Linked DNA regions of Methanotorris formicicus Mc-S-70. The protein of the gene in region 1 binds, or shares a complex with, the protein of each later gene. Links are inferred from orthologs where the notes say so. Each region holds a gene or a part of one and is shown in the gene's direction. Other genes may lie near its edges. The genes, in order: rnhB and METFODRAFT_RS00410.

Evidence for each region.
Region 2: the proteins of rnhB (region 1) and METFODRAFT_RS00410 are in contact, whole or in part, in a crystal structure (PDB 3P83), measured with the Archaeoglobus fulgidus proteins. The link is inferred for Methanotorris formicicus Mc-S-70 from one-to-one orthologs. Residues at the interface, in WP_010878125.1 of Archaeoglobus fulgidus: Ala74, Ile178, Ala179, Ile183, Arg190, Ser195, Asn196, Leu197, Arg198, Gln199, Lys200, Thr201, Leu202, Asp203, Phe205; in WP_010877842.1 of Archaeoglobus fulgidus: Val39, Ala42, Asn43, Val44, Ala45, Met46, Leu125, Asp168, Ser194, Asn218, Tyr219, Pro220, Ile237, Leu238, Ala239, Pro240, Arg241, Ile242, Glu243, Ser244.

Annotation. Positions count from the first base shown.
Region 1 is NZ_AGJL01000013.1:11,822-24,289, reverse strand. Bases 1,375-4,310 are described here. They hold rnhB (ribonuclease HII), read left to right. Parts: upstream 1,375-2,464; coding sequence 2,465-3,157; downstream 3,158-4,310. Other genes in these bases: frhD (coenzyme F420-reducing hydrogenase, FrhD protein), read left to right, coding at 4,017-4,310; METFODRAFT_RS03410 (tRNA (adenine-N1)-methyltransferase), read left to right, coding at 3,173-4,000; METFODRAFT_RS03420 (formate--phosphoribosylaminoimidazolecarboxamide ligase), read right to left, coding at 1,375-2,288. Outside these bases: METFODRAFT_RS03430 (P-loop domain-containing protein), read left to right, coding at 1-500; METFODRAFT_RS03425 (TIGR00296 family protein), read left to right, coding at 546-1,154; more of METFODRAFT_RS03420, read right to left, coding at 1,203-1,374; more of frhD, read left to right, coding at 4,311-4,514; METFODRAFT_RS03400 (metallophosphoesterase family protein), read left to right, coding at 4,539-5,636; trpA (tryptophan synthase subunit alpha), read right to left, coding at 5,626-6,474; trpB (tryptophan synthase subunit beta), read right to left, coding at 6,494-7,699; METFODRAFT_RS03385 (hypothetical protein), read right to left, coding at 7,729-7,932; METFODRAFT_RS03380 (iron ABC transporter substrate-binding protein), read left to right, coding at 8,067-9,188; METFODRAFT_RS03375 (WD40 repeat domain-containing protein), read left to right, coding at 9,212-10,264; METFODRAFT_RS03370 (hypothetical protein), read left to right, coding at 10,281-10,649; METFODRAFT_RS03365 (methyltransferase), read left to right, coding at 10,676-11,797; METFODRAFT_RS11395 (hydantoinase/oxoprolinase family protein), read left to right, coding at 11,815-12,468. UniProt on the Methanocaldococcus jannaschii protein: Endonuclease that specifically degrades the RNA of RNA-DNA hybrids.
Region 2 is NZ_AGJL01000001.1:57,029-69,412, forward strand. Bases 8,642-11,493 are described here. They hold METFODRAFT_RS00410 (DNA polymerase sliding clamp), read left to right. Parts: upstream 8,642-9,621; coding sequence 9,622-10,365; downstream 10,366-11,493. Other genes in these bases: METFODRAFT_RS00405 (selenium metabolism-associated LysR family transcriptional regulator), read left to right, coding at 8,642-9,479; METFODRAFT_RS00415 (hypothetical protein), read left to right, coding at 10,404-10,994; METFODRAFT_RS00420 (50S ribosomal protein L44e), read left to right, coding at 10,951-11,232; METFODRAFT_RS00425 (30S ribosomal protein S27e), read left to right, coding at 11,267-11,452. Also shown: METFODRAFT_RS00365 (DJ-1/PfpI/YhbO family deglycase/protease), read left to right, coding at 1-498; METFODRAFT_RS00370 ((5-formylfuran-3-yl)methyl phosphate synthase), read left to right, coding at 627-1,334; imidazole glycerol phosphate synthase subunit HisF, read right to left, coding at 1,677-2,501; METFODRAFT_RS00385 (MinD/ParA family ATP-binding protein), read right to left, coding at 2,548-3,318; METFODRAFT_RS00390 (hypothetical protein), read right to left, coding at 3,337-5,073; METFODRAFT_RS00395 (FIST N-terminal domain-containing protein), read left to right, coding at 5,853-7,310; METFODRAFT_RS00400 (hypothetical protein), read right to left, coding at 7,519-8,493; more of METFODRAFT_RS00405, read left to right, coding at 8,592-8,641; METFODRAFT_RS00430 (translation initiation factor IF-2 subunit alpha), read left to right, coding at 11,635-12,384.

The DNA of each region.
Region 1 (12,468 bases):
ATGGGAGAGAGTATATAATAACAACAAACAAGGTTTCAAAGGCGACAACAGGAACTATGCAAATGAATGGGCAGGATATAAGTTTATTCTTCCAAAAACTGCCAAAGGGAATAAAAGGCAATCCAAAAAAGGTTTATGGAACTGCCTCTGGTTCAATGACAATGGCATACCAAATACAAAGGGCTTTAAATGCAAAGATGGATTTAATACTAATAGATGAGGACAATTCAGCGGTTAATTTGCTCGTCAGTGGGCTGTTATCAAAGTGGTTTGAAGGGGTTAAGTCCTTAGCAGAGATAATAATGAATGAAAGGGAGAAATTAACCTCAAGTTTTATTATTGTCACAAGTAGTTTGGATTTATTAACCGCATGCGGAGATAGGGCAATCTATCTTGAAGATCATGAGGCAAAATACCTAAACTTAAAACATTTCAATATGGAATTGGGAAAATATTATCTAAATTTAGGAACTGAGTTATACGGAAGGAAAGTTAAATAAACAATTAAAAACAAAATATTTATATATTTTTAGCGGGGTGGAAATTTGAAACTAACATTTGAAGAAGGCATATTTGCCGTAAAATTTGCAAGGAGTATAATTGAAAGCCACCTTTCTGGATACGAATTGGTTGTAAATGACTATCCATCAAAATTTAATGAAAAGAGAGGGGCATTTGTGACTCTCCATACGTATCCAGACCATGATTTGAGAGGATGTATTGGAATCCCAGAACCAATTATGCCATTAATAGAGGCTTTAAGGGAGGCTGCAATAAGTTCAGCCCTTAGCGACCCAAGATTCCCACCAGTAACTTTGGAGGAAATGGGTAATATAGTTGTTGAGGTTAGTATTTTAACGCCTCCTCAATTAATTAAAGTATCTCATCCAAGGGAATACTTGGAAAAAATTAAAATTGGAAGGGATGGTTTAATTATTGAATATGGAGTTTATAGGGGGTTGTTGTTACCACAAGTTCCTGTTGAGTGGGGATGGGATGTTGAAGAATACTTAGCAAATCTATGCCTTAAGGCAGGGCTTCCGCCAGATGTGTGGTTAGATGAGAGGGTTAAGATATACAAATTTGAAGCCCAAATCTTTGAAGAGGTTGAGCCAAGGGGAAACGTTGTTGAAAAAACCCATGCATATGAATGAACATTAATTTTTTATAAATAATCAATATATTCAAACTTAAAAATTGATTTAGGAGATGATTTTATCCACCATATCCAACTCTAAAGCCATTCTTATCTCTCTTGCTATTCTTTGCCCCATACTTAATGGCTCTCCATGGTATAGGAAGGAGTAGGCACTTCCATTCATGAAACTGTTTGTTCCTCCATCTATTCTTGCACTCATTTCAAAAACAACTAACTCCAAGTTCTCATTGCACAAACTCTGCAAACAGAATGGACCAAGCATTCCTGGTGGAACTATTTCTTTTGCCTTATTTACCAGTTTATCTCCCATTTCAAACACTTGTGGCAACAAACTCTCCCTAATAACAACAGGAATATTTCCAGTTATGACGTAGGATGCATTAATATCCATTTCCAATTGGTCTTTTGCAGGAATCCTAACAAGTCCGTCTATATTGCACTCATACCTTCTATCCATTCCCATAAGTTCAACTTCATCTTTTAGTGGTGAGTAGAAGTAGTGAATACAGAAGTTTGTTCCAACAACATACTCCTCAATATGTGCCTTCTCAACATCCTCATCAGCTAAAATACTCCTTTCCTTTAACTGCTTCACTTTAGCATCGAATTCCTCTTTTGATGAGCAAACAAAATAACCTTTTCCTCCTCTCGCTCCTGGAAACTTAACCATAACTGGCCCGTCTATCTCATCTGGGTTGTTGTATTTTTTTGGCAATCTTAAACCACTCTCCCTCAAAAGTTTCCCTTCCAAATCTCTCTCTGCCTCCCATCTTAAGATTTTCCTATTACCAAACATTGGAACTCTAAAGTTGTTTTCAACATTGTCCAATCCACAGTATGCAATAAAAGAACCGTGTGGGACTATTATAGCGTTCATTTCCCTCAACTTTTCTTGAATTTCTTCCTTTGAAATGTCTGCAAAATTATCAATGTATATGTATTTATCAGCAACCTTAAATCTCTTGTATGGAATATCTCTTCCTTTAACTGTAATGACTGCTGTTGAGAATCCTTCCAATTTTGCCCCTTTTAAAATATGCAATGATGTATGGCTTCCAAGTGTTGCGATAGTTATCTCATCTTTATTGTATCCTTCAAAAATCTCCAACATCTCTTCCCTTGAAATCATATTTTCACCATCTCAAAAACTTATTTATAACAATTAATCATGATAGATTATCTATAACTCATAATTTTTATAAGTTTTTATCCACTTATGCGAAAAATTGATCTCAAAATAGTAGTATGAATTTAAATATTGCAGTAGATGAAAAACTTTCATTATAAAGTAATATGGTTGGTAAGATGAAAGATAAGAAAATTATTGTAGGTATAGATGAGGCTGGAAGAGGTCCTGTTTTGGGTCCCATGGTTGTTGCAGGTGTTGCAATTGAAGAGGATAAAATTAAAGAACTTGAAGATTTGGGTGTAAAAGACAGTAAACAATTAACAAAGAACCGGAGGAAAAAACTATTCCGATTAATAGGGGAGATGGGGAAAATAAAAACGATAATAATTGAACCAGAAAAATTGGATGAATTAATGAAAACTAAGAACCTAAATAAGATTGAATTAAATGCATTCTCAAAGATAGCAAATGGATTTTTAAAGGAAATTGAGGGAAATTTTGAAATATACGTGGATGCATGTAGTAGTAATGCAAAGGCATTTGCAAATCAATTAAAGGCTAAGATGATTGACAAAACCCCTAAGATAATAGCGGAACATAAGGCAGATGAAAAATATCCAATTGTCTCATCTGCATCAATCATTGCAAAAGTAACAAGGGATGAAATAATTGAACATTATAAGAAAGAATATGGGGAGATTGGTAGTGGTTATCCATCAGATCCAAAAACGATAAATTTCTTAAAACATTATGTAGGGGAGTTTGGAGAACTCCCAAAAATTGCGAGAAAAAGTTGGAAAACCTCAAAGAGAATACTGGAAGAGAATAAAGAAAATAAAACAAAAACACTCATGGATTATATGAAATAAAGAATAGGTGAAACAATGATAAGAAAAAAGATGCTTATTGATGAAAGGGAGAAAAAATATCTAATAGACAAAAAATTAGATAGATTTGGGAACGATTTGGGTTTGGTGGACTTAAAGGAAAAAAAGGAAGGTGTTGTTTTAAAATCCCATAAGGGGCATGAATTTTATTTGGTTGAACCCACAATTTACGATATCGTTAAAAAAATGAAGAGGACAGTAACAACTTTACTTCCAAAAGATATTGGGCTTATCATTACTTATTTGGGTGTTCGTGAAGGAGAGACTGTTGTTGAGGCAGGTACTGGATCTGGTGCTTTGACCATATACCTTGCCAACGCTGTTGGTAAAACTGGAAAGGTTATAACCTATGAAAAAAGACCTGAGTTTGCAAAGGTTGCAAGAAAGAATTTAGAAATTGTTGGGTTAGTAAGGAAGAACCAAAAAATTATTGGATTGGATGAAGAGGATGAGGATGAAAATTTGGAGGAAGAGGATGGATTATACAACGTCATCCAAAAGATAGGAGATGTTACTAAAGGTATTGAAGAGAAGGACGTGGATGCCATTGTCTTAGATATGCCTGATCCATGGAACGTTGTTCCACATGCAAAAAAGGCATTAAATAAAGCAAGGGGAAGAATAGCAACATATGTTCCATACATAGAACAGGCAAAAAAGACAGTTGAGGCTTTAAAGGAACATGGATTCTTTGACATCCATACATACGAATGCCTTGTTAGGGAGATAGAGATTAGTGAAAAAGGTGTTAGGCCATCAACAAGGATGGTTGGGCATACTGGATATATAACAATTGCAAGGGTTAAACCAGAGGATGAGGAATAGTTTTAATGGTGATAAAATGCTTCCGAAATCACTACAAAAAGAAATCTTGGTTTTTGGGTGTGGGAATTTATTATTTGCGGATGATGGGTTTGGATATGAAGTAATCTCAAGATTGGAAAAGATGGATTTGCCAGAAAATGTGGAACTTATAGATGCTGGAACTGGAGCACCATATTATCTAATGTCTATCTTAGATGAGGAGGCAAAGGTAAAGAAGATTATTGTTGTTGATGTTATTGACTTTGGATTAAAACCGGGAACTTTGAAAAAAGTGGATGTTGATGAACTTCCAAACATAAACAAATATACCTTCGATGCACACGGCACACCGTTGGCACCTTATCTAATAGATGTAAGTAAAAAGGGTATAGATGTTGTAATAATTGGATGTCAAGCAAAGGAAATCACAATGCCAGAAATTAAGATAGGATTAAGTGAAGATGTTAAAAACGCAGTTGATAAGGCAGTTGAGATGGTTTTAGAGGAAATTTATAAATCAATTAATTCTAAATAACTATTAAAAAATTTGGGTGTTACTATGCAATTCGTCCATATTGGAGACAACCACTTAGGATATAGGCAGTATAATTTAGATGATAGGGAAAAGGATATTTACGACTCCTTTAATGAATGCATAGAGAAGATTTTGGAAATAAGGCCTGATTTTGTTGTCCATAGTGGAGATTTGTTTGAAAATAGCAGACCACAGATAAAGGCATTATCAACAGCGATTAGGGGGTTTTCAAGGTTAAAAGAAAATGGCATTCCGGTTTATATTGTTTTAGGGAATCATGATCTTCCAAAGAGAAAGTTCCAAGAAACCCCACTGGTTTTGTTGGGTGAGTATATAAAAACTTTTGTAAAAAGGGAATTTCATATCCATGAGGGTGTGTTTATTGGGGGGATTAATTACCACTCAAAAATAGGTAAAGAAAATCTCATCAAAAAACTCAAAACATTAGAAAATGCATCAAAAGAATACAGAAAGAAGATCCTCATCATGCATCAGGGGATAAATCCTTATGTACCAGATTACGAATTAGAAAAGAGCGAACTTCCAGAGTTTAGTTATTACGCAATGGGGCACATACACAATAGAATAATTGATAATTTGGAGAACGGGGGAGTTTTAGCATATAGTGGTTCAACAGAAATCATAAGAAGAGATGAATATAAGGACTATGAAAAGAACGGAAAGGGGTTTTATGTTGTTGATATGAGTGGAGATTTTGATAAAAATGACGTGGATTTTATTAGGGTTGAAAATATAAACATAAAATGCAGGGACTTCTTTGAGATCTTCATCGATTCAGAAGAAAAGTTTAAGGAATTCATCAATAACTTATCAAATGCATCAAAACCTATTGTCCATGGGGTTGTTAAAAGGGAATTTGGAAAGATTTTGGATGTATTGAAGGATAAAACACTATGGTACAATATAAGGGTTGTTGATGATGAGGAGATTGAATATGACATCCCAGAATACTCAAGTATTGAAAAATTATTTGTAGAGTATGTTAAAAATAAAGGATTGGATGCAGATTTTGTCTTAAATTTACATAATAGGTTGATAAACAATGAAGGTTACGTGGAATTTGTGGAAGAATACTACAGTAAATTTTGCACTAAGTTCTAATCCTTACTTTTATTTTTTCTTTTTTCTTTGTTCCTTCTTTTAATTCTTTAACAAATTCCTCCAATTCTTTCAAAAATGCCTCTTTATCTTTAATTTCTCCATTTTCATTCAAATACTTTTCAACAATCCTAACTATTGCACTTCCTACAATAGCACCATCTGCATATTTTGTTATCTCCTCAACATGCTCCTTCTTTGAAATCCCAAATCCAACACATATTGGAACATTTGAATATTTTGCAACTCTTTTAACAAGTTCCTTTGTTTCCTCCTGAACCTTCTCCCTAACTCCAGTAATTCCTGTTACTGAAACAACATAAACAAACCCACTGCATTTCTCCAAGATTTTCTTTAACCTCTCGTCTGGTGTCGTTGGAGCAACCAAGAATATTAAATCAACGTCATATTTTTTGCAGGTGTTGTATAAGTTCTCTGCCTCTTCAATTGGTAAATCAGGAACTACAAGCCCATCAATTCCACATTCTTTGCATTTTTTTACAAACTCCTCTTCTCCCATGTTGAAGATGATGTTGTAATAAGTTAAGAATACCTTAGGTGTGTTCGGTGTTTTTTTATCCAACTCCTTAATAATTTCAAATGCCTTTAATGGATTCATTCCCTTGTTTAATGCCCTAACATCTGCCTTTTGGATCGTTGGGCCATCTGCCACTGGGTCTGAGAATGGAATTCCTATCTCAATGATATCTGCATTATTTGCGATAACCCCAAGTGCCTCCTTTGATATTTCCAAATTCGGATCTCCTCCAACGTAAAATGCAACTAATGCCCTCTCATTTTTATTTTTTAATTCCTCAAATTTCTCCGCTAATCTACTCATTTTTTCACCAAGTTATAATTTACAATATCTTCCCTAATGCCTTAGCAACAGTTTGAACATCCTTATCTCCTCTTCCAGAGAGATTTATAACAATTATATCATCTTTATCCAATTTCTCTGCTAATTTAAATGCATAAGATACTGCATGGGAACTCTCCAATGCAGGTAAGATACCCTCTAACTTACATAGCAACTGAAATGCCTCTAATGCCTCATCATCAGTAACATAAACTGGTTTTATCCTTCCCTTATCCTTTAAGAATGAAAGTTCTGGGCTAACTCCTGGATAATCCAAACCAGCAGAGATACTGTAACTCTCCTCGATTTGCCCAAACTCATCCTCCTTAACATACATCTTTGTTCCATGTAAAACCCCAACTCTTCCAGCACATAGGGATGCCCCATGCTCTCCTGTTTCTACCCCTTTCCCTCCTGCCTCAACTGCATACAATTCTACATCATCATCTAAAAACTCATAAAATGCTCCAATTGAGTTGCTTCCTCCTCCAACACATGCTAAAATACAAGTTGGTAATCTTCCTTCTTTTTCAAGAATTTGTTGTTTAATCTCTTTTCCAATAACTCTTTGGAATTCTCTAACCATCATTGGGTATGGATGAGGTCCGAGAGTAGAGCCAATCAAATAATAAGTATTCCTAACATTTGTAACCCAATCCCTCAATGCTTCATTTACAGCATCCTTTAATGTTTGGGAACCACTGACAACAGGAACAACCTTCGCTCCCATCAACTCCATTCTAAAAACATTCAACTTCTGCCTTTCCATATCCTTCTTTCCCATATAAATTACACATTCTAAGCCTAAATTTGTTGCCGCCGCTGCAGTTGCTATTCCATGCTGTCCTGCACCAGTTTCAGCAATAATTCTTGTTTTTCCCATTCTTTTTGCCAATAACGCTTGCCCAATGGCGTTGTTTATTTTATGTGCTCCTAAATGAGCCAAGTCCTCTCTCTTAAGATAGACTTTGCATCCAAGTAACTCACTCAATCTTTTTGCATAATAAAGTGGGGTAGGTCTTCCAACATATTCCTTTAAATAACTCTCAAATTCCTCCCTAAAATTACCCTCATTGTTTATCCAAAATCTTGTGAATGCCTCTTCTAATTCCTCAATTGCAGGCATCAATGTTTCAGGAATGAATTTACCACCATAAATCCCATACTTTCCATTTTTATCTGGATACATATTTTTGTATTTCTTCAAGATAGACACCTCTTTTATAAGAATTTGTTTTAAATATTCTCCAATAATTTTTGGATGATGTTTTGAACCATAAGATATAAATCTTTTACAGTTTTTATATGTTTATCATGCTTCCCACACAGGTAGTAATTCCTTTCCATCCAATCAATTTTATTGGCAACATCTTTAAATTTTACCCCCGTTCTACTACTTCCAGGAGGAATGTGCAATAAACGCTCATCTTCAAGTATCATTACCTAACATGATTATAAGTAAGGCTATACTATAATACTATAACGATAACATCTTAGAGACACCCAATTAGTTAGAAAATTATTTATATAATAATTATTTTCAGTATTATATTATCGCACAAAATGGTGATGATATGATAAAAAAGTTAATGAGTTTATTAACAATCTTAATTGTTGCTGTAGGATTTTGTGGGTGTATGGAGCAAAATACGGTTGAAAAAAAGGTTCAACCTGTAAGTGAAGACGCTGGAATGGTAAAGATAGTCGATTTATATGGAAGAGAGGTTGAGATTCCAAAGGAGGTTAATAAAATAATATGCTGCGGTCCGGGATGTTTGAGGTTGATTATCTATTTAAATGCAACAGATAAGGTTGTTGGAGTTGAGGATGCGGAGAAGAAATGGACACCATGGGGAAGACCCTATAGAATTGCTCATCCGGAACTTACTGAACTACCAACAATAGGACAAGGAGGTCCAAGTCCAAAACCAAACCCAGAAGCAATTATTCAAGTTAAGCCGGATGTAATATTTGTAACATACATGCCAAAGGATGAAGTTGATGCATTACAACAAAAAACAGGTATTCCAGTTGTTGTTTTGAGTTATGGACAGTTGGCAACATTCAACAACGAAGATTTATTTAAATCATTAGAACTTGCTGGAAAAATATTGGGTAAAGAAGGTAGAGCAGAGGAAGTCATTAAATTCATAAAAGATTGTCAAAATGATTTGAATGAGAGAACAAAGGATATTCCAGACGATAAGAAGCCAAGTGTCTATGTTGGAGGTATTGGATACAAAGGAAAGCATGGAATTGATAGTACTCAATGTAAATATCCACCATTTGTTGCTGTTAATGCAAAGAACGTTGCAGATGAGTTAGGTAAAGAGGGGCATGCATTCATAACAAAAGAACAACTCTTAAAATGGAATCCGGATATAATATTTGTTGATGAAGGTGGGTTGAGTTTAGTTGTTGAGGATTATAAGAAGAATCCAGAATTCTACAATTCATTAAAGGCATTTAAGAATAGGGAGGTTTATGGCTTATTGCCATACAACTTCTACACAACAAATATAGGAACAGCGTTAGCAGATGCTTACTACATTGGAAAGGTTGTCTACCCAGACAGATTTAAAGATATAAACCCAGAGGAAAAGGCAGATGAGATATTTACCTTCTTGGTTGGAAGGCCAGTTTATAGTGCAATGAAAGAGAAATTAGGAGGATTTAAGAAGTTGGAGTTTAAATAATATATTTTTAAAAGGGTTTGAAGATGAAGAAGTTTATAATGGGAACTCTTTTAATTGGAATCTTTTTACATTTAACATCAGTATTTTGTGAAAATATATGTGGAGGATGGAGTTATAGCAGTAAATTTATTGATATTGATTCAATTGCAATGAGTGAAGATGGAAAGTATATCACCGCAGCAGTTCGAGATAGGGGAGATAATCTCTTTTATATATGCCTCTTTAATAATAAAGGAGAACTACTATGGGGATATAAAACAAATTATTATGGTTCAATTTCTATGACACCAGATGGTAAATTTATTGTAATTGGCGATAAGAATAATGTTTATTTGTTTGATAATAGTGGTGCATCAGTGTGGATGGTGTGGTATTATAATGTAGGAGGGCATATATCTTCAATTTCCATAATTCCTGATGGAGAATACATTTTAGCGACAGATAATGACTGTAACATTTATTTTTTTAACCAAAAAAATGGACTATTGTGGCATAAAAATATAAGCGATAGAATTGTCTCTATTTCAATGGTGGCTGATGGAGAATACATTTTTACAAGATGTAAAAATAAAACCTATCTATTTAACAATAAAGGTAATTTATTATGGAACATAACAAACAAATGCCCGTCTTATATAAGTTCTAATGGAAGTTATATTATATCTGAAACTTTTAATAAAAGTGGTAATACCATACTACACGTATTTAATAATAAGGGAAAGTTGTTATGGAGTTATGTAATGGGAAATAATGAATTCACAACATTTAAAAACACAACATGGGTTTCAAAATGGTATAGTGTTAGGTCAATATTCACATCTTCTGATGATAAATATATCATTGTAATCTATGATGTATATAGAGGAGAAGAGCCTGAAATACTTCCATCAAGTAGTAGTGTATTGGTATTTAACGATAAAGGTAATTTACTATGGTGTAACGGTACATACAGTGGAAATATTATTACAGCATTCTCCATGACACCATATGGGAGATATATTGTTATAGGAACTGGAAGTCCCCCCTTCTTCATCTGCCTATGGAGGAAATGTTTCAGCGAAAGTGCTTTTATATAACAATAAAGGAAATCTATTGTGGAGTTATGAAAAAAATTACATTGCTGGAAAGATTGAATCAGTTTATATAACACCGGATGGGAGATATATCTTGGCAAGATATAACAATGGAGATATCTTTATATTTAACAATAGGGGAGATGTTCTGTGGCATTATAAATTTAAAGAACTTATAAATGGGAGACTATATGAAGGGTTGATTGATGAGGTTTATATGAGTTCTGATGGAAAGTATGTTGTTGTTAATGTAGGGAATGGAATTGACTATTTTTATACAAATATTGAAGATACCGGCAATAATAAAAACATGATACATTTATATGCAATCTTGTTAATAATCTGTTTAGTATTTGTAGGATTAATTATTAAAAATAAGTTAAAATAAGTGATGTAATTTATTTTGGTGATAATATGGCTCTTCTAAAATGTCCTAATGAAAATCCAGAAAAGGTATTGAAACTATTTGATGAAGTCTATTTGAAGGCAAGGATTTTTTATTTGTTAAAAACGGCTATTGATTTAAATTTATTTGGGTATTTGAGTAGTTTTAAAACTGCTGAGGAATTGGCAGAGATTTTAGATGCTGATTTGATTTTAATGGAATATATGCTAAAAATCCTAAATGATCTTGGTTTAATTGATAGCAAGGTTGTAGGTGGGAGAGTTTATTACAAAAATGCTGAGATAACCAACATTTACCTAAAAAAGGATTCAAATTACAGCATAATCAATCCAATCTACAGTTATTTTGAGAATATCAAAAATTGGGAAAATCTATCTGATATTTTAAAAAATAAAGATAATTATCAAAATACGGATGTTAATAGCTTTTTTCCAAAGGTTGTTAGAAGAATGGCAGATGAATGCAAGTGTTGGGAGTTGCAGAAGGTTTTAAGTTATATAGCAAAATATGGGGAGTTTAAAAATGCCAAAAAACTTCTTGATTTAGGTGGAGGGCATGGATTGTATGCAATAGGGTTTAGTATGCTAAATAAAAATTTAAAATGCTATGTCTTTGATTTGCCAAACGTTGTTGAGGAAACAAAAAAATTCATTGAAAAATACAATGCAAAGAATGTCTTTACTATTACTGGAGATTTTTATAAGGATGATATTGGAAAGGGCTATGATATAATCTTCACCTCTTACAATCCAGGTGGAAAGAATCCAAAGATTGCAGAGAAGGTTTATAATTCTCTAAATGAAGGAGGATTGTTTATAAATAAGCAATTCTTCCCAGATAAAGAAGAAGGAATTGAAGATTATTTAAACAACATGGAATGGAACTTCTCTAAGCCAGAAGGGCTTAATAAGGGTAGAATAAGATACACGTTTGAGGAGGATTTAAATCTCAACGATTATTTAGAATATTTAAAGAATTTAGGCTTTAAAATCTTGGAGGTTACAGATATGCCTGAACTTTTAGGACTTGACGAAAACTCGAAGAGTTTTCGTAAGTCAGCGAATCCGAAGGATTCGCTTCGATTTGGGTGTTTTGGAAAAGCAAAGATGATTGTTGCTAAGAAAATATGATGTTAATGGTGGTATAGATGATAAAGAGATTAGTTGGTTTATTAGCAATAACCATTATTATAGTAGGATTCTGCGGATGTGTAAATGAAAAGCAAGAATCTACAGCAGAAATAAAAGAAACGGTAAAAATAACCGATATATTAGGTAGAGAGGTTGAAGTTCCTAAAAATGTCGATAAAATCGTTTGCTATGGTCCAGGGGCATTAAGATTGGCAGTTTATTTAAACGCAACTGATAAGATTTGTGGAATAACAGGAGTGGAGAAGAAATATTGGAAAGGAATGCCATATCTAATAGCACATAAAGAACTTTTACAAAAACCTGGAGTTGGAAGTGGAAAGCCAGGAGAAGAACCAAATGTAGAAAGAGTTCTTGAAATTAAGCCAGATGTGATATTCGTCACTTATATGAGCAAGGAAAATGCAGATAAGTTACAACAAAAAACAGGTATTCCAGTAGTTGTTTTGAGTTATGGGCCGTTGGCATTTATTGAATCTGGTCCTGCTGCTGGGGCGATTGCAGTATCTTATTACTCAAAAATTTTGGGAGATGGGAAAGTTATTGGCTTCGATATGGGGGGAACTACTGCAAAGGCATCAACAATAATCAACCACACTCCATTAATAACAAATGAGTATGAGGTCGGTGGAGAAGTTCATGCTGGAAGGTTA
Region 2 (12,384 bases), on another replicon or contig:
ATAGCACCAAAAGATTTTAGAGATGAGGAGTTATTTGAACCTTTACAGATATTTGAAAGTAAGTATATTAATGTTGATGTGGTCTCAACAACAAGGGGGGAACACATAGGAATGCTTGGGGGTAAGATAACAACTTCCAAAACTATAAAAGAGGTTAATGCAAAGGATTACGATGCCATAGTAATTGTTGGAGGAATTGGTTCTAAAGAATATCTGTGGGATAATGAAGATTTGCAGAAACTTGTTAAGGAATTCTACAATGATGGGAAAGTGGTCTCTGCCATATGTTTATCTCCTGTGGTTTTAGCAAGAGCAGGGATTTTAAGGGATAAGAAAGCAACGGTATTTCCAACAAAAGAAGCAATTGAAGAACTTAAAAAACATGGTGCAATCTATGTTGATGAAGGTGTTGTTGTGGATGGAAATGTTGTAACTGCAAAAAATCCCAACTACGCTAAGGACTTTGGGCTTGAGGTTGTAAAGTTGCTTGGAAAATAATACATATTATTTTTTATTATTTTTTTGTATTTTTGTAAGATAATTTTAACGTTAAATTTTTATATTAAATACCCAATTTCATAAAATTACTAAAAATAATTTTATACAAAACTATTTTAGGTGAAGTCATGCTTTTATTGGTAAGTCCCAAGGATGTGAATGAGGCAATTGAAGCAATAGAAGGAGGAGCAGACATAATAGATGTAAAAAATCCAGTTGAAGGTTCCCTTGGAGCAAATTTCCCATGGGTAATTAAAGAAATTAGGGAAGTTACTCCAAAAAACCTACTCGTGAGTGCAACAATAGGGGATATTCCATATAAACCAGGAACTGCATCCCTCGCTGCGATAGGTGCTGCATTAAGTGGAGCAGATTACATAAAAGTTGGTTTATATGGAACAAAATCCTACAATCAGGCAGTTGATTTAATGAAAAAAGTTGTTAAAGCAGTTAAAGACATTGATGAAAATAAGATTGTTGTTGCTGCTGGATATGCCGATGCTTATAGAGTTGGTGCTGTTGAACCCCTTATTATCCCAAAGGTTGCAAAGGATAGTGGCTGCGATGTTGCTATGCTCGATACTGCAATAAAAGATGGGAAAACATTATTTGACCATTTGAGCAGGGAAATTTTAAAGGAGTTCGTTGAAGAAACCCACGGATATGGGTTAAAATGTGCTCTTGCAGGTTCATTAAAGAAAGAACACATTCCAATATTGAAAGAAATTGGATGCGATATTGTTGGTGTTAGGGGGGCTGCATGCACAAAAGGAGATAGGAATGAAGGTAGAATTGAAAGAGATTTAGTTAAAGAGTTAGTTGAACTCTGCAAATAAACCAAACTTTTTTAAATGGTTGTATTTATAAGATTATTGCTTTTGAAAGTTAACACAAATTTAAAGAATACATGAGCCCTGGTGGTCTAGCAAGGATAGGGCGCCCGCCTGCGGAGCGGGAAATCGCGGGTTCAAATCCCGCCCAGGGCATTATTTTAAAAGTCTACGAGGCATTACCGAGTGAAGCGAGGTATATGGTTGTGTGCAAATTTTTTTAATGTTATTTAAACCATAACTAATTGTAAATATTAGTGTTTATCCACAACTATAATGCATCCTTTTGATGAAACTTTTTTAAAGTTTCGTTTTGATCTCGCCCAGGGCATATTTTTCTGATTAATATTATAATCTAACAGGAATACCCCTCTCTTTTAAATATAACTTTATCTCTTCAACTGTATATTCCCCGTAATGCAAAATACTCGCCATTAATGCAGCATCCGCCTTTCCAAATTTAAATGCCTCATAAACATGTTGAGCATTTCCACAACCACCACTCGCTATTACTGGGAGTTTGGTGTTTTCTGAGATTGCCTTTGTTAAGAGCAGATCATACCCATTTTTTGTTCCATCTGCATCCATACTCGTTAATAATATCTCTCCAGCCCCCAACTCCTCAACTTTTTTTGCCCATTGAACAGCATCTATACCAGTTCCCTTTCTTCCCCCATAAATATAAACTTCAAACCAACAGTAACCATTTTCTGTTTTAACAATATATTTATCCTGATTTTCTTCCTTTTCCAAATCTCCTTCATTTACATAATGCCTCTTAGCATCTATTGCAACAACAACACACTGAGAACCAAAAATATCCGCCGCTTCTTTTACCAAATTTGGATTTTTTACAGCGGCGGTGTTTACTGATATTTTGTCTGCCCCTGCTCTTAAAATCCTTCTGAAATCTTCTACTGATTTAACTCCTCCTCCAACTGTTAGGGGAATAAATACTTGTTCAGCAGTTCTCTCAACTAAATCAATTAAGATATCTCTCTTTTCATAAGAGGCAGTAATATCTAAAAAAACAATCTCATCCGCCCCTTGTTCATCATAAACCTTAGATAATTCAACAGGATCTCCAGCATCCCTTAAATTTAAAAATCTTGTTCCCTTAACTACTCTCCCATCTTTAATATCTAAACATGGAATTATTCTTTTTGTTAGCATTATATTACACCTCAAAATTTGTAGTTAATAAAAGATTATATTGGATTTAATCCTCATCTTCTACATCATCCACCAGTCTCTTCAACTCTTTAGCAAGTTTTAATGCCCTTACTTCAGCCAACTCTTTTTCAATATAGACTTGTGCTAAATCTTCCGCTAAATAAATCAACTCCTTACTGAGTTTGGATTTAATTTCCACAATTGGTTTGTTAAGGACCCATTGTTCCTCAACTTTTTTATCATATGGCAGGAGTGCAATAACATCATCCAAAACTTCTTCAAAATCGACGATTCCTCTATATTTATTAATAATAGTTCCTCCAATTTCAGTACCTATGGCTGTTAGCAATTCTCGCGTTTTTAGTGTATTAACTATTCCAGGAATACTATCTTCACCAACAATTATCATTTTGTTTATAAGTTTCTCATCAATTGATGAAAACAGGAGGTTTCCTTCTGTAATGTTTGGAGGAAGGTCAAATATTATTATATCGTAGGTCTCCTCAAGAATATCCACCATCTCTGCAAACCTTTCAAAATCCATATCTGCGTTAAATGCATCTGGTGTTACATCATTTGGTATTATTGATAAGTGACTGTATGTGTGTATTGCCTCATCTAATGTACTATTTCCTGAAAGATAAGAATTTAAGTTATGAGGGTCGTTTTCATATCCAAATAAAACCCCACTCGTTCCAGCATATAGGTCACAATCTATATAAATTGTCTTTGTTTTTTCACTGAGTAGATATGCAATATTAATAGCAACGGTGGTTTTTCCAGTACCACCTTGCAAATTATAGAAGCCTATTCTCATCATATCACCATTAAACAATTAATCAAAAATTAAATTTTTTGGAGGATTATCTATGACAAACCTACAAGCGTTCTTTTTGTATTCCTCAATTTGTAGTTTTCCCCCATTATTTCCTATTATATCGTATATGTTTTTATCTGCATAAACTGTTATCTTTATTCCACTGTTTGACTTCAATTGAATGATGTTATTTTTTATCGTTATTCTATTTTTCCTATAGGAGTTTATCCAATCAACATAATCCTTAAATGAGGTTACGTATGTGTAGTTATCCTTCAATTTGTAGATAAAACTATAGTCATACTTCATAACATCTGCAATATAGACACCAAATTCCTCTTTACTTGGTGGTATGTAGATTTCATCAATATAATCTACCCCATAAATTTTCTTAGAGAGTGAGGGGATTTTGATTATTGTTATATCTCCTTTTTCAATATCCTTTTTACCAGGAATCACAATGTATTTTATTCTTCCACTCGGATTCAACCTCCAATCGAGATTCTCATCCCTTCCAAGGACTATGTCCAATAGTGTTTTATCATTTGAGAATAACAACAAACCACTAATATTTCTTGTTAATGCATATCCATAATTCTTAACATACCATTGGTTAAAATATTTATATTTGTCCTTATTTATCTCTGAGTTGTTACTCATTGGTAGGTACTCATCTTTATACATCCAGTGGGGATTTATGCTGTAGTTGTTTTCCCCATCCCAGTATTTTTCATTCGTAGAGTAGTAGTAGAGATCTTCTGACTTTAATCCTTTATTCCAATATCCAACACTTTCAGTTCCAAAATAAGAGATCATCTGTGGGTAGTATTTACCAACGGGGTCGTTTTTAAATGTTTCTGGGGCTTTCTCAAAATAAATCAATGGATAATAACTTGCAGCAAGGATGTCCTCGTTGTTGAATTTAATGTCTGAAGGTTTGTAGTGTATATGTATATACCCATCTCTTTTTTTAAACCAGTATTGGTTTAAAAGGGACTTTTCTTCATCATTTAAAGACAACTTTCTAATTATCTCAAGATTTTCAGAACCTGTTGTAATGTAGGTAATATTAGAGCCAATAACTTCTGACAATTTTTTAATAATTAATATTTTTTTGTTTATTTCTTCATCATCCCTAACTTCTACAGGTATTTTTCTTCCAGCAACAACAACAGCACCTTCTCCCTCAGGATTTGGAATTATTTTTTCTATAACAACACCACTCACCACCACATGTTTGTGGTACGGAGGAACCTTGTTTATGTATGCAAAGATTCCTCCTTTTTTAGCAACGTATTCTCCAACAGTATCCAGCACCACTTTGTCATTTTTATCGATTGTTTGAGGGATGAATAATCTTTTATCTCCTATCTCGTAAGTTGGAGGATTTTCACTAATCTTTGTCCCTTTAACAATAAAATTTTTTATATATTTTTTTTCACCATTTATGTAAACAAGAATCGGTTTTTTGAGTTTATATGTTTCATTACCAGGAATTGCAGATGAAGAAGTGGAATAACAATAAACGTTAATAGCATTTAAAATCTTAATTGTTTTCTCATTGTATTCAAAATTCCTATCAATATAAAAAACAACGACACTGTTTGATGATAAATATTCGGAAACATTATCTATTGATGATATCGGAACAAATTGTATAGGAATTGTAGATGCCCACTTGTAGGAAACATCTGCACTTGATACGCCCATTAACACAAACAACATAATTAAAAGAATCACCCTACTAATCTTCATGATACCACCGACCATATATCTTATATTTAACTAACTTAAAATTTAAATTTATTGTTTTATTGAAATTTAATAAGTTTAATGTTTGTCCAAATCCAAATGAGTTATGTCATTATTTAAATATAAATCGTTTGTATTATAAATTAAGTGAAACTTAGTCTAATTTTTGAATGTGGGTGATAAATTCCAAAAAGGGAATTACACAAACCGGTTCTATATCCTACATAAGATTAAAAGCATGAATTATATGTCACAAAATTAATCATAGATATATTTTGTAACGATGTACTTTAACTTTTGTCAAATAATTTCAAAAACTTAAAAATATCAAAAAATGCAACCGTTAGTTTTAAATACACTTTATGTCACACATTAGGATTACATTTATTCATCCAAAAAATACTTATATATTCATACCTCTTTACATTACACCCAAATACGCAAATTTAAGCAGTAAAAATTATTTTAAATGCTAAGAAACAATCAACGTAAAACGTGGATACAAAATATAATCATTTGGAATATATATTGCTTACATATCTAATAAATTTCTGAAGTGTCCTTTAATTTTTTAATGATTGCGAAATTTATATACAAACGACTACTTAAATACCACAATAAACATAATATAAAGGTAAAATTATAAGTAAATACCTCGTGAAAATTAATCTGAATAGTGGGGGGAGAATTGTGTATTACATCCATAAAGAAATAAAAAATCCATACAAAACAGGATTGGATATGGCATATGAAATATCAAAAAAATAAAAAACCCATCTTTAATGATTCTACTAACATCACTAACAAAAAAAGAAGATATTGTTGAGTTGATAAATGGGTTGAAATCTAAGATTGATGTTTCAAAGTTGATTGGATGCACAACTGCAGGGGAGTTTTCTGAATGGAAATTTACGCAAAATGGGGCATTATTGATAGTATTTGATGAACATTATAAAATAGCAATCGAATGTAAAAAATTTGATAGTAATGATGACCCAAGAGATTTTGGAATGTCTTTGGCAAGGGATGCATTAAAGAAATTAAAAGATATCAGTCCAAAAATCTCATTGGATGAAACGTTGGTTGGTTTTTTATTTTTTGATTGGAATTCAGACAATGAAAATGAAATTATAGAGGGGATAAGCAACATATTGAGTGGCATTCCAATCGTTGGGGGGACATCTGGGGATTGTTTTAAGTTTGAAAGAACATTTTTAATATATCAAGGTAAGGTCTTAGAAAATTCAGTAGTTAAGGCTATAGGCACATGTCCTAAAAAAATGGAGATTATTTATGGGCATGGATACAAGCCAACACAATATTATGCAAGGGTTACAAAAGCAAATGGGAAAGTCGTATACGAACTTGATGGAAAGCCTGCATTTCAAGTATATGCAAAAATGATAAGTGACCACACAAAAATTCCCTATGAAGAAATCGTTAAAAAATTCAAACCTCAAAACTTTAAAAATCTTGACCTTGCCCTTCTATACCCACTCGGAGTTCACGATACTTGTGGAAACTACCATATAAAGTTCTTAGAAAGTGTTGAAGGGGATACCCTTGTTTTAATGCATGAGGTTAAAGAAGGGACTTTTTTAGTTATGATGGAAACCACCCCAGAAAATACAAAAAAATCTCGGGAAAAAGTTATAGAAAGAATAAAAAACAAATTCAAAAATCCAATAATATTTGTAGTTGATTGTGCATGTAGGTGGGTTATAGAAAGTTCCATAGATGGGAAAATCTGCAGAGTTCAAACTAACAGTGAAAGTAAATTTCCAAAAAACCCCCTGCTAAATATTAAGGAAAGTTTATGGGGTCCCTATGGCATTGGATTCTTAAGTTATGGTGAGAGTGTTATAAAAGGTATCTTATCCTACCACAATACCTTAACTTTTGTAGGGTTGGTAATAGATTCGTCTGATGAAAGGGTAGATTGGAGAGAAGAACTGAAATACTTTGAATTCTCAAATGATGAGGTTGAGGTGATATCCCTACTCATGGATAAAAAATTAACAGTTAGGGAGATATTGGAAAAAGTTAGCATATCTCAAACAAAACTTTACCAAATATTGAATGAGTTGGAAAGTAGAGGCATAATACGTTCGGATGAAGGAAAACCAAAAAAATTCTACATTGATAATTTAAAGGAGGTTTTAGAACGAATACACTTAGAGTTAGAAAATCAATATCGATTCAAAAAGAAAAAGAGGGAAGAATTGCTATCTAAATTGTAAATTCAATTTCATTGATATGTATTATTTTTTCGCAATTTTTCAGATTTTACGAAAATGAAAAAATAGAAAAAGTATATATATGAAAAGTATGATTAAATATAATACAGGGGGTACTGAATCATTTTTGATATGCAGTGAGGTGGGGGAATATTCCACACCGTATTGTAACGATTTATTATTAACATTCATTTCATCACAGATTTAAAGGTTATTTTAATTGACTTGCTTTTTTTATTATATTTACAATTTCAATGATATCATCATCACCAATATTTAGAATATCCATCTTTTTTATCTCCACAACAACCCCATTTCTAAGGACTCTATCATACAGTGGGCATTTTGTGATTATAGATTTTCCATTGTCCAATCTTACACAACTATCCACAAATTTTGTAACCTCATGTGGATTTTCGTATTCCAAAAATACACAAACTCCCTCTTTGTCTTTAAAATATGCATTTTCCATTTCGCTTTTTATGATATTTGAGAAATAGACACATCTTTTGTATACTTTTTTTGCATTTTTTGCCTCTTCCTTCATCAAACCAAAGAAGTTTGGGACTTTATATGTCTTTATTAATGCATTTAATTCATCTAATTTATTTGCTTTTTTTAATTTTTCCTTTATTTCTTCATCAAATGCCAAAAATCCCCCATACTCGCAGTTTATAATTTTAGGACTTCCCATTGAACATACAACTACATCTCCATACCCACTGTCATCCCCTATCTTTCCAGATACATCTTCCACAAATAAAACTCCAAACTCTTCACAAACCTTTTTTATCTCCTTTAATGGTTGAGGTGCAAGGTATCCGGCAAGAGAAGTTAAAAATAATGCCTTTGGATTGTATTTTTCAATACTGCTTATTAATTCTTCAATATCTACAATTCCAAGATTTGTTTTTATTTTTATTGGATTTAGATTTAGCATTTTTGGATATCTTAGGAATCCCCTCCAACTGCCCATATCTGGTATGAGGATATTCCCTTCTCCAAGAATATCTTTTACTATTTTTGATACTATGAAAATAGCAGCATTTCCAGAAGGTAAAATTTTTATATTGTCCATATTCTTTCTTTTTTTTAGTAAATGAGATAAAACTAATTTTAGATGCTCTTCATCTCCTTCCACACTTATTTTACCTTCTAAACATGGCACTCTATGTGGTATTATCATAATTATCACCATAAGTTTATATATTAGTTTTTCTAATAATGAACACAACAATACTAATGTTGCATGCATATCTTAATTAGTTTATCATGGTGGTTAAAATGGATCCAAAGGTAAGTTACTTCCAAACATTCCTTGTTGCTTCTAAGACAAAAAGTTTTTCAAAGGCTGCAAAGAAACTTGGGGTAACCCAAGGAACAGTCAGTAACCATATTGCTGCATTGGAGAAGTTTTTTGATGCTCAGTTGTTTTTAAGGACACCTGAAGGTGTAGACTTAACTCCAGAAGGGAAGATATTGTATGAACACTCTGAAAAGATATTGGATTATATAAACAACGCTAAGCAACAAATGAGAATCTTGCATGAGCATCCAGAAGGAACAATAAGGGTTGCAGCAAGTACAACACCTGGAGAACATATACTTCCAAGTATTATAAGGGAGTATAGGAAGGAGTTTAAGGACGTTGACTTTGAAATAACTATAACTGATTCAGAGAGATGCTTTAAGATGCTTGAAGAGGGTAGCGCAGATATTGCCGCTGTTGGGCATTTGTATGATAGGAATTATGATTATGTTGTTATAGGGAAGGACAGACTTGTTTTAATTGTTCCCCCAAACCACCCACTTACCAAGAAAGGGATGGCGACATTATCAGATATCTTAAAAGAAGATTATATAGATAGGGAAAAAGGTTCTGGTACAAGGGAGGTTATAATAAATGCCCTCCAAGATAAGGGTTATTCAATCATGGACTTGCATGTTGTTATGAGTTTGGGTAGTACTTCCTCTGTTATAACTGCTGTTTCAGAGGGTTATGGGATAAGTATCATATCAGAGATTGCTGCAAAGAAAGCCGCAGAGGCAGGATTGGTTAAAATAATTCCTGTTGAGGATTTGGATTTAACAAGATATTTATATTTAGTAAAAGGAAAGAGACCAAAGAACCCAAGTGCTGTAAAATCCTTCTGGGATTTTGTATCTGAATAATTTATAATTTTATTTTCAAAAACAAAAATATATAAATTACATAGAAATTATAATAGTACAAAAGTTATTCTTAAAGTTTTTTATATTTGAAAAAGTTAAAACTGTTCCGAATTGGGTAGAATATTTAAATACAGGTGAAATTATGTTTAAAGCAGTGATCAGTGAAGCAAAGGAGTTTAAAAAGATTATAGATGCCGCAAGCAATCTTTTGGATGAGATATGTTTTGAAGTTAGTGAGGATGGTATAAAAGCAAGGGCAATGGACCCATCACATGTTGCCTTAGTAAGTATGGACATACCAAAAGAGGCATTTGAGGAATATGAGGCAGATGTCCATGATATAGGTATTGACTTAGAGGCATTTAAAAAGATAATGAATAGGGCAAAAGCAAAAGATAAGTTAATTTTGGAGTTGGATGAGGAGAAGAACAAATTAAATGTAATATTCAAAGGAACTGCAAGAAGAAAGTTTGCCCTTGCATTGTATGATGTCTCATCATCAAACCTCCAAGTTCCAGATATTGAGTATCCAAATGAAATTTTAATTAAAGCAGGGGCATTTGTAGATGCATTGAAGGACGCTGATTTGGTAAATGACCACGTGGCTTTAAAAGTTGATGATGGAAAATTTATCATCTATGCAAAAGGGGACTTAAATGAAAGTGAAACAATATTTGAAGAGGATAGTGAGGATATTATTAGCATGAATATTGGTGAAAATGCAAGGAGTACTTTCAACCTTGAGTATCTGAAGGACATGACAAAGGCAGCATCATCAGACGATATCTTAAAAATCTGCATAGGGACAGACATGCCTGTTAAGATTGAGTATGACATTGGAGGGGCTAATTTGACCTTCCTACTCGCTCCGAGAATTGAGTCATAATCTTCACTATTTTATATAAATTTCAAATTGTGGTTGTTATGTATGAAAAGATAAAAAAATTATTTTTTGAGGAGATAAAATCTGATGATTTACTGAATCTTCCCAAAAATTTTTATGAAGATGCAGGGGAGTATTTAAAAAATAATAGCGATGAAAAAGAAGTAGAGAGGGTAAAATATTATCTAAGAGAACTTAGAAAATTGAGGATTTATAAGGCACTTTATGGGGATAGAACTAATTTATTAGAAGAGGAAAGGAAGATTTTAGATATCATTGAAGATGTTGAGAAAACTGAAAGTTTAATTGAAGAAAATGTTGATAATATTGTGGAAGAGTTGGGATTTGATGAAGTTGAGGAAGGGATGAAGATTTGGGGGAATGTCGATGGGGATGTTGGAGTTATAACCCAACCAAAACATATAAATATAAAAAAAGATATTGATGTTGTGAGAGTCAACCATAACTTCCCTCCTTTTACAGATGGGAATTATTGTTATATGTTAAAGAAGAATGATGTGGTGGCATTAAACAGAGAGATAGTAACGATTTTGGAGAAACACAATATAGTAAAGAAGGTGAATGTTTATGAAGATGAAAAAGAAGATAAAAAGGTACTGCCCATACTGTAAAAAACACACAGAGCACATTGTAGAGAGAGCAAAAAAGAGGAAAGCAAGTGAATTAACTTGGGGTCAAAGACAATTCAGAAGAGTTTTAAGAGGTTATGGAGGTTACCCAAGACCTTTACCAGACAACGCTAAGCCAACAAAGAAATTAGATTTAAGATACAAATGTACAGTTTGCGGTAAAATGCACACAAGAGCAAACGGTGGATTTAGAGTAAGCAAATTTGAATTAGTAGAATAGTTTGTGAGAATTAAAATTTAAACAAGGTGGGAATATGGACTTGATACCAACACCAAAAAGCAAATTCTTAAAAGTCCAATGTCCTGAGTGCAACAACGAGCAAGTGATATTTGGATGTCCATCAACAGTAGTAAAATGTTTAGTTTGTGGTAAAGTATTGGCAGAGCCAAAAGCATCCAAAGGATTAATTAAGGCAAAAATTTTAGAGGTATTGGGGTAAATTTTATTTTTTTGCTATTTTATTTGTTAAGTTTTTTGTTGTTGCGTTTTTACAATTATTTTTGAAAAATAAAAATCAAGAAATATTTATATATGTCTGATTTAAAATTAAAAGTATAAACATTTTAATTTTGTGATAAACGTTTTGTTGTAAATTTACTGTTATCATTGGAGGTGTTTTTAATGAGGAGAGATTTTCCAGAAGAAGGGGATATAGTTATTGGAACAGTTATTGATGTTAAACCTTATGGGGCATTTGTTGAACTTTTGGAGTATCCTGGGAAAGAGGGAATGATACACATTTCAGAGGTTTCATCAGGTTGGATTAAGAATATTAGGGATTACATCAAGAAGGGTCAGAGGGTTGTAGCAAAGGTAATGAGGGTCAATGAAGAAAAAGGACAAATCGATTTATCATTAAAGAGGGTAACTGAACAACAAAAAAGGGCAAAAGTCCAGGAATGGAAGAGATTCCAAAGAGCAGAAAAAATGCTCGAAATGGCTGCACAGAAATTGGGAAAAAGTTTAGAAGAGGCTTGGGAAGAGGTAGGTTATTTGTTAGAGGAGGAGTTTGGAGAACTTTATGGTGCTTTTGAAGGGCTTGTTATTGAGGGGAAGGAGTTATTGGAAGGTTTGGATATCCCACAAGAATGGATAGATGCGTTGTATGATATTGCAAGGGAAAACATTGAATTAACAAATGTTAAGGTTGAAGGATTTGTTGAATTAAAATCATTAGCACCAGATGGAGTTAAAATCATTAAAAAGGCATTAACAAATGCTTTAAAAGCAAACCCATATGAGGATGTTGAAGTTGAGATAACTTATGTTGGCTCACCAAAATACAGAATAGAGGTTATTGCTCCAGATTATAAGAGTGGGGAAGAGGTTTTAAAGAAAGTTGCTGAGAAAGCAGTTGAATACATAGAAAAA